DNA from 2 places in the Enterobacter nematophilus genome. Region 2 is predicted to be linked to the other one. Evidence: predicted binding sites of a transcription regulator. Region 2 holds the regulator's gene; the other holds the start of a gene.
The links. Region 2 encodes PurR, which represses purine synthesis genes. Its sites were predicted from a motif close to CANGCAAACGTTTGCNTG; they were not measured.

Region 1 (4,763 bases), on a different contig from region 2:
CATGAAAGGCACCCTGCACGAGATGCCGGTTGTTGCCGCCGCGTTTGAGTTCTCCTTTATGGGCGGCTCAATGGGCTCCGTGGTGGGCGCGCGCTTTGTGCGTGCCGTTGAGCAGGCGCTGGAAGACAACTGTCCGCTGATCTGCTTCTCTGCCTCCGGCGGTGCACGTATGCAGGAAGCGCTGATGTCCCTGATGCAGATGGCGAAAACCTCTGCGGCGCTGGCGAAAATGCAGGAGCGCGGTCTGCCGTACATCTCTGTGCTGACCGACCCAACCATGGGTGGCGTCTCCGCAAGCTTCGCGATGCTGGGCGACCTGAACATCGCTGAGCCAAAAGCGCTGATCGGCTTTGCCGGTCCTCGCGTCATCGAGCAGACCGTTCGTGAAAAACTGCCGCCGGGCTTCCAGCGCAGTGAGTTCCTCATTGAGAAAGGCGCTATCGATATGATCGTCCGCCGTCCAGAAATGCGCCTGAAACTGGCCAGCATTCTGGCGAAGCTGATGAATCTGCCAGCGCCTAACCCGGATGAGCCGCGCGAAGGCGTGGTGGTACCGGATCAGGAACCCGAGGCCTGATAACTGAAAAGGGCAGGGCCAGATGGCGCTGCCCTTTTGCTTTATAACCTGTTAATGACAACCGGGCATTATGGAAAATAAAAGCATTCCCCAAGCCACGTCGCCCCTGGCCGCGTGGCTTTCTTATCTGGAAAACCTGCACAGTAAAACCATTGATATGGGGCTTGATCGCGTAAGCCAGGTTGCCGCGCGTCTCGACGTGCTGAAACCGGCGCCTTTCGTGTTTACCGTCGCCGGAACCAACGGTAAAGGGACGACCTGCCGCACGCTGGAATCAGTTCTGATGGCGGCGGGTTATAAGGTTGGCGTCTACAGCTCTCCGCATCTGGTGCGCTACACCGAGCGGGTTCGCGTGCAGAACAGCGAGCTGGCGGAATCTGCCCATACGGCGTCGTTCGCGGCTATCGAAGCTGCGCGCGGAGAAACCTCATTAACCTATTTCGAATACGGTACCCTGTCAGCGCTGTGGCTTTTTAAGCAGGCGCAGCTGGACGTGGTGATCCTGGAAGTGGGGCTGGGCGGGCGTCTGGATGCCACCAATATGGTGGATGCGGACGTGGCGGTGGTCACCAGCATCGCGCTGGATCATACCGACTGGCTGGGCCCGGATCGTGAAAGCATTGGCCGCGAGAAGGCCGGTATTTTCCGGGCGAATAAGCCCGCCGTGGTCGGCGAGCCGGACATGCCGCATACCATCGCTGATGTAGCAAACGAGAAGGGCGCTCAGCTCCTGCGTCGCGGCGTTGACTGGCACTATGAGGTGCAGGACAACGGCTGGCGCTTCAGCGATGCGCAGGGCGTGCTGGACAGCCTGCCGCTGCCGCAGGTACCGCAGCCGAACGCGGCAACTGCGCTGGCGGCACTGCGCGCCAGCGGATTAGCGGTCAGCGAACAGGCAATCCGTGACGGCATTCAGAATGCGCTGCTGCCGGGTCGTTTCCAGATAGTCAGCGAGTCACCGCGTCTGATCCTGGACGTGGCGCACAACCCGCATGCGGCGGCGTATCTCGCAGGACGTCTCAAATCGTTACCAAAAACCGGGCGCGTGCTGGCGGTTATCGGTATGCTTCATGATAAAGATATCGGCGGGACGCTGGCCTGCATGGAGAGTGTGGTCGATAGCTGGTATTGTGCTCCTCTGGAGGGGCCGCGCGGCGCGACCGCTGAGCAGCTGATGGAGCATCTCGGTAAAGGCGCAATCTACAGTAGCGTGGCGCAGGCCTGGCATGCCGCGATGGCGGAGGCTAAACCAGAAGATACCGTGCTGGTGTGTGGCTCTTTCCACACGGTGGCACATGTCATGGAAGTGATGGACGCGGGGAGAACCGGTGGCGAGTAAGTTTCAGAACCGTTTAACAGGAACCATTGTGCTGGTCGCGCTCGGGGTGATTATTCTTCCCGGGCTGCTCGACGGGCAGAAAAAACATTATCAGGACGAGTTTGCAGCCATTCCGCTGGTGCCGAAGCCGGGCGACCGCGATGAGCCGGATATGCTGCCTGCGGCAACGCAGGCGCTGCCTGCGCAGCCGCCTGAAGGGGCGGCGGAAGAAGTCCGCGCGGGCGATGCCGCTGCACCGTCACTCGACCCGTCGCGTCTGGCGGCGAATAACAACATCGAGATCGATCCGGTACCGGTAGAGAAGCCAAAGCCTGTTGAAAAACCGAAGCCGGTAGAAAAACCGCAGCCGAAGCCACAGCAACAGCGAGATAAAGCAGCAGAGCAGCTGGCTGCAGCGTCTGAAACCCCACCGCCGGCGAAGCAAGACGCAGCGCCGACCGGCAAAGCCTATGTTGTGCAGCTGGGGGCGCTGAAAAACGCCGATAAAGTCAACGAGGTTGTCGGTAAACTGCGCAGCGCGGGATATCGTGTTTACACTTCACCTTCCACGCCGGTGCAGGGTAAAATTACCCGCATCCTCGTGGGGCCGGAGGCGTCGAAAGACAAGCTGAAAGGGTCGCTGGGCGAGCTGAAGCAGATCTCCGGGCTGAGCGGTGTGGTGATGAGCTACAGCGCGAACTGATAAGTTTTCCCCCTCACCCCGGCCCTCTCCCCAAAGGGGAGAGGGTGAAAGTCGCATCGAGCGCGTTTGTATCATACGGCATCGTACAGTCCCCTCTCCCCTTTGGGGAGAGGGTTAGGGTGAGGGGCGTTGAACATTTTTTCAGCGCCTTTTTTATTTACGCGCGGGAAGGAAATCCCTACGCAAACGTTTTCTTTTTCTGTTAGAATTCGCCCCGAACTGGATGACAGGGCGTTTAATCGTGGGACACATATGGTCTGGATTGATTACGCCATCATTGCGGTGATTGGTTTTTCCTGTCTGGTTAGCCTGATCCGTGGCTTTGTTCGTGAAGCGTTATCGCTGGTAACCTGGGGTTGTGCTTTCTTTGTTGCCAGTCATTACTACACTTACCTGTCTGTCTGGTTCACGGGCTTTGAAGATGAACTGGTCCGAAATGGAATCGCCATCGCGGTGCTGTTTATCGCGACGCTGATTGTCGGCGCTATCGTGAATTACGTGATAGGTCAGCTGGTCGAGAAAACCGGTCTGTCAGGAACGGACAGGGTGCTCGGCATCTGTTTCGGGGCGTTGCGAGGCGTGCTGATTGTGGCCGCGATCCTGTTCTTCCTGGATACCTTCACCGGGTTCTCCAAAAGTGAAGACTGGCAGAAATCGCAGCTCATTCCAGAGTTCAGCTTCATCATCAGATGGTTCTTTGACTATCTGCAAAGCTCGTCGAGTTTTTTGCCCAGGGCATAAACCCTGAGATGTGGCTTAACGAGGAAAAGACGAATGTGCGGTATTGTCGGTATCGCCGGTTTCATGCCGGTAAACCAGTCGATTTATGACGCGTTAACGGTGCTTCAGCACCGTGGGCAGGATGCTGCGGGTATCATCACCATTGATGCAAACAACTGCTTCCGTTTACGTAAGGCCAATGGCCTGGTAAACGATGTGTTTGAAGCCCGCCATATGCAGCGTCTGCAAGGTAATATGGGGATCGGTCACGTTCGTTATCCTACTGCTGGCAGTTCCAGCGCCTCTGAGGCACAGCCTTTCTACGTCAACTCACCGTATGGCATCACGCTTGCCCATAACGGCAACCTGACCAACGCTCATGAGCTGCGTAAGAAGCTGTTCGAAGAGAAACGTCGCCACATTAACACCACCTCTGATTCAGAAATCCTGCTCAATGTGTTCGCCAGCGAGCTGGATAACTTCCGTCACTACCCGCTGGAAGCAGACAATATCTTCGCTGCCATTGCCGCGACCAACCGCCAGATCCGCGGCGCGTACGCCTGCGTGGCGATGATCATCGGTCACGGTATGGTCGCCTTCCGCGATCCAAACGGCATTCGTCCGCTGGTACTGGGCAAGCGCGACCTCGGCGATGGCCGTACCGAGTACATGGTTGCCTCTGAGAGCGTGGCGCTGGATACCCTGGGCTTCGAGTTCCTGCGCGACGTTGCGCCGGGCGAAGCGGTGTATATCACCGAGAAGGGCCAGCTGTTTACCCGTCAGTGTGCCGACAACCCGGTCAGCAACCCGTGCCTGTTTGAATACGTCTATTTCGCCCGTCCGGATTCCTTCATCGACAAGATCTCCGTCTACAGCGCGCGCGTGAACATGGGCACGAAGCTCGGCGAGAAGATTGCCCGCGAGTGGGACGATCTCGACATCGACGTGGTTATTCCTATCCCGGAAACCTCCTGCGATATCGCCCTGGAGATCGCCCGCATTCTGGACAAGCCGTACCGTCAGGGTTTCGTGAAGAACCGCTACGTTGGCCGCACCTTTATTATGCCGGGCCAGCATCTGCGCCGTAAGTCCGTGCGCCGCAAGCTGAACGCCAACCGCGCGGAATTCCGCGACAAGAACGTTTTGCTGGTGGATGACTCCATCGTTCGCGGCACCACCTCTGAGCAGATTATCGAGATGGCGCGCGAAGCGGGGGCGAAGAAAGTCTACCTGGCGTCTGCCGCGCCGGAAATTCGCTTCCCGAACGTGTACGGTATTGATATGCCAACCGCCAACGAGCTGATTGCTCACGGCCGTGAAGTGGACGAGATTCGTCAGATCATCGGTGCCGACGGCCTGATTTTCCAGGACCTGAACGATCTCATCGACGCGGTGCGCGCCGAGAATCCGGAAATTCAGCAGTTCGAATGCTCCGTGTTTAACGG
Region 2 (4,763 bases):
AAGAGACACGCAGAAGGGGCAACCCTTCTGCGTTTTTGCTTATTCAGCCGTGCAAACCGCTTCAGGCTGTTTACGGCCGGACATCATCACCAGCAGCAGGCCAAGCGCGGCAATAATCGCCCCCATCACCGGCACAAAACTGTACCCCAGACCGCCTGAAATCACGGCGCCTCCGGCGGCGGCACCCAGCGCATTGCCGAGATTGAACGCCCCGATATTTACGGAAGACGAGAGGCCCGGCGCCTCATGGGCGACGCGCATCACGCGCATCTGCAGCGGCGGCACCACGGCAAAGGTAGCGGCTCCCCAGACGACCATCGCAATCGCCGCGCCGAACTCATTCCGCGCCAGCCACGGGATAGCGACCATAATGACAATCAGCAGAGTTAAAAAGCCCTTCAGCGTGCCGCTCACGGAACGGTCGGCAAATTTCCCGCCGAGATAGTTGCCAATCGAGAAGCCGACGCCAATCAGCACCAGCATCGCGGTAACGAAGAGAGGCGTTGCGTGGGTGATATCGTGCAGCACCGGTGAAATATAGGTGTAGAGGGTAAACATCGCCCCTGCCCCCAGCACCGTGGTGAGCAGCGCGGAGAGTACCTGCGGGCGCATCAGCACCGCCAGCTCTTTACGCACTTCCGGACGTTCTCCGGCGCTGCCTTTCGGCAGGGAGAAGAACAACGCCACCATCGCGACCACGCCCAGCCCGGCCGTTGCCAGGAAAGACATACGCCAGCCGATCGCTTCACCCAGCCAGGTCGCCGCCGGTACGCCGCCGATGTTGGCAATCGTCAGCCCCATAAACATGGTCGCCACGGCGCTTGCCTGCTTGTGTTTTGGCACCACGCTTGCGGCCACGACCGATCCCAGCCCAAAGAAGGCACCGTGGTTGAGGCTGGTCAGAATGCGAGACAGCATCAGGGTAGTGTAGTCCGGCGAAATGGCCGAAAGCACGTTGCCCAGGGTGAAAATCGCCATCAGGAAAATCAGCGCATTGCGGCGCGCGCGGTGCGAAAGCAGAAGCGTCATCAGCGGCGCCCCCACCATCACGCCGATGGCGTAGGCGCTGATTAACATCCCGGCGGCCGGGATCGAGACGTCCACGCCCCGGGCGATTACAGGCAGTAACCCCATCGGGGAGAATTCAGTGGTGCCAATCCCAAAAGCGCCAATCGCCAGGGCCAGCAGGGGAAAATTGATTTTCATGCGTCAACTCCGGATGCCGTGTCATGTAGTGACACAGAACAAAGAAGCGGAAAGCATGACATCAATCACAAAAAATGAGAAGTTAACAAAATGGCAAAAGATTTTTGCCAGGGAAGTAACAATCGGGACGTTCGGGAGGGAGAAGGCTCTCCCCCCGCGTAAATCAGTGCAGCGCAGCCGTCAGGCCAGCCGCCACAATCAGCGCCAGCACAATAACGGTGGTGAACAGCGAAAACTTCAGATCGGAACTCATCAATTTTTCTCCTTTTAATCCCCCCACGAAAAGTGAGCTTGCTCATTTTTGCACAGTTTACGTCAAAAATCTTCCATGATTTAAGCTGATAAACACTTTACCTCTTCCCCTTTTCATCAAGATAGGCCAAAATTCCACGCTAAATTTATTAGCGTACCGGCCATTGACCCCCTCCTGACGTCCCGTGTCGTTTTCCCGGCGTGCCGCAATCCAAAATTGCGTGATAAGGGTGAGAGAAGGCAAACGTTTACCTTCAAGTTTTTCAGGAGCTTAGGATATGGTCTGGAGTGACATTTAATGGCAACAATTAAAGACGTAGCAAAACGCGCAAACGTTTCCACTACAACCGTATCACATGTAATTAACAAAACCCGCTTTGTGGCGGAAGAGACGCGCAACGCCGTCTGGGCAGCAATTAAAGAGCTGCACTACTCCCCGAGCGCGGTTGCGCGCAGCCTCAAGGTTAACCACACCAAGTCTATTGGTCTGCTGGCGACCAGCAGCGAAGCGGCCTATTTTGCCGAGATCATTGAAGCGGTAGAGAAAAACTGCTTCCAGAAAGGCTATACCCTGATTCTGGGCAACGCCTGGAACAGCATTGAAAAACAGCGCGCCTACCTGTCGATGATGGCGCAAAAGCGCGTGGATGGCCTGCTGGTGATGTGCTCCGAGTACCCGGAATCCGTGCTGTCGATGCTGGAAGAGTATCGCCATATCCCTATGGTGGTGATGGACTGGGGCGAAGCGCGCGCCGACTTCACGGACTCCGTCATCGATAACGCCTTCGAAGGCGGTTATATGGCGGGCCGTTATCTGATCGAACGCGGCCACCGCGAGATTGGCGTGATCCCGGGCCCGCTGGAACGCAACACCGGCGCTGGCCGCCTGGCCGGCTTTATGAAAGCGATGGAAGAAGCGCTGATTACCGTGCCGGAAAACTGGATCGTGCAGGGTGACTTCGAGCCGGAATCAGGCTACCGCGCGATGCAGCAGATCGTCTCTCAGCCGCACCGTCCAACCGCCGTCTTCTGCGGGGGGGACATCATGGCAATGGGCGCGCTCTGCGCTGCCGACGAGCTGGGCCTGCGCGTCCCGCAGGATATTTCCGTGATCGGGTATGACAACGTGCGCAACGCGCGCTTCTTCACGCCAGCGCTGACCACCATTCACCAGCCGAAAGATTCGCTGGGTGAAACCGCCTTCAATATGCTGCTGGACAGGATCGTCAACAAGCGTGAAGAGTCGCAGTCCATTGAAGTTCACCCTCGCCTCATCGAACGCCGTTCCGTTGCGGACGGTCCGTTCCGCGACTATCGTCGTTAATCTCATTGCGGAGCCAGTCAGTCTGGCTCCCGCAGCCACTCCCGGTTAAGCGTTTCGCTGTCCCCCAGATAATCCAGAAGCCAGGCCATGGCGGGCGAGACATCATTTTGTTGCCAGGTGAGGCAGCAGGCCGCATCCGGGAACGGATTCTCCAGCGTCAGTTCAACCCACTCGCCGGTGTCGATGCGCGGACGCGCAAAATGAACGGGTACCATCGCGACGCAGAGCCCGGCGCTGAGGCACGTCGCCGACGATTCCCAGTCAGGGGCCACCACCCGCCGCTGGTTATCTAAAAGCCAGGTAATACGCTTGGGCAGAGAGCGGGAGGTATCCTCCAGCACCAGCGACGGCCAGCTGCGCAGCGTATCGTCGCTCAGCGGCCCTTCCATCTTCGCCAGCGGATGATCGCTTGCCACCACGCATTTCCAGCTCAGCATGCCCATATCGCGAAAGGCGTAACGTCCACCGACCGGGATCGCCTGGGTCGCACCAATCGCCATCTCTGCCCTGCCGTCCGCCAGCGCATCCCAGACGCCGTTGAACACCTCCTGCGAGACCCGCAGCTCGACATCCGAAAAATGACGATAGAAGTCGACGATCATCTGCCGGGTGCGTTCGGGCTTAACGATGTTATCCACCGCGATGGAAAGGTGTCCCCGCCAGCCGTTCGCGATCTGCTGGCACTGCTCGCGGGTGATCTGCATTTTTTTGATAACAGAACGCCCTTCCTTCAAAAACCACGCCCCTGCGGGCGTTAATTCCACATCACGATGCCGCCGTTCAAACAGCGGAACCGCCAGCCACTCCTCAAGCTGTCGCACCGTATAGCTGATGGCCGAAGGGACGCGGTGCAACTCCTGCGCCGCCCCGCTAAAGCTGCCGTTACGCGCGACAGCATCGACCACTTCAAGAGAATAATCTGACCACATTTTCTGCCTGCAAAAAATTTGAATGCACCCGCCAAATATTAGCGTTTCACAAGCGGCTTTGCACTCCCTACACTCAGCGCCAACGTATACCTGCCTCCTCAGGAGAATAAAACAGTGCAACCCAGGAAAGGTTTTTTAGTCTGGCTCGGCGGCTTAAGCGTGCTGGGCTTTTTGGCCACCGATATGTACCTGCCGGCTTTCGCCGCCATGCAGGAAGATTTGCAAACCCCTGCCGCCGCCATCAGCGCCAGCCTGAGTTTGTTCCTCGCCGGTTTTGCCTTCGCGCAGCTGCTCTGGGGACCGCTCTCGGATCGCTTTGGGCGTAAACCGGTGTTGCTGCTGGGGCTGGCCATTTTTGCCGTGGGCTGCCTGGGGATGCTATGGGTGCGCGATGCCACCTGGCTGCTGGTGCTGCGGTTTGTTCAGGCGGTCGGCGTCTGTGCCGCGGCCGTGACCTGGCAGGCGCTGGTCACCGACTACTACCCGGCAAACCGCACAAACCGTATTTTCGCCACCATTATGCCGCTGGTGGGGCTCTCACCGGCCCTCGCCCCGCTGCTGGGCAGCTGGATCCTCGCGCATTTCGACTGGCAGGCCATCTTCGCCACGCTGTTTGCCATTACGCTGGTGCTGATGCTGCCGGCGTTCGCCCTCAAGCCCGCGCATAAAAAAGAGGCGCACGCAGACGCGAAGCCGATTACCTTCACCTCCCTGCTGAGCGCTAAGGCGTATCGCGGCAACGTTCTGATCTATGCCGCCTGCTCGGCGAGCTTCTTCGCGTGGCTGACCGGGTCGCCCTTTATTCTGCACGATATGGGCTACAGCCCGGCGGCCATTGGCCTGAGCTACGTTCCGCAGACCATCGCGTTCCTGGTTGGCGGTTACGGCTGTCGCGCGGCGCTGCAAAAATGGGAAGGTCAGCAGATGCTGCCGTGGCTGCTGGTGCTCTATGCGCTGAGCGTCATCGGCACCTGGGCCGTTGGCTTTATTCCGGGCGCAGGTCTGGCCGAAATATTGATTCCATTCTGCGTGATGGCCATCGCGAACGGGGC

Region 1: cvpA (colicin V production protein) is a predicted target of PurR. The motif match lies at 2,778-2,795, and genes of this name have one in related genera.

Annotation. Positions count from the first base shown of each region.
Region 1 covers NZ_JAPKNE010000002.1:44,689-49,451, forward strand. The annotation lists gene accD (acetyl-CoA carboxylase, carboxyltransferase subunit beta) at 1-577, shown strand, start outside; gene folC (bifunctional tetrahydrofolate synthase/dihydrofolate synthase) at 648-1,916, shown strand; gene dedD (cell division protein DedD) at 1,906-2,598, shown strand; gene cvpA (colicin V production protein) at 2,851-3,339, shown strand; gene purF (amidophosphoribosyltransferase) at 3,373-4,763, shown strand, end outside.
Region 2 covers NZ_JAPKNE010000001.1:572,593-577,355, forward strand. The annotation lists gene sodB (superoxide dismutase [Fe]) at 1-2, shown strand, start outside; gene OSH03_RS02655 (MFS transporter) at 40-1,206, opposite strand; gene cydH (cytochrome bd-I oxidase subunit CydH) at 1,370-1,459, opposite strand; gene purR (HTH-type transcriptional repressor PurR) at 1,757-2,782, shown strand; gene punR (DNA-binding transcriptional activator PunR) at 2,800-3,711, opposite strand; gene punC (purine nucleoside transporter PunC) at 3,826-4,763, shown strand, end outside.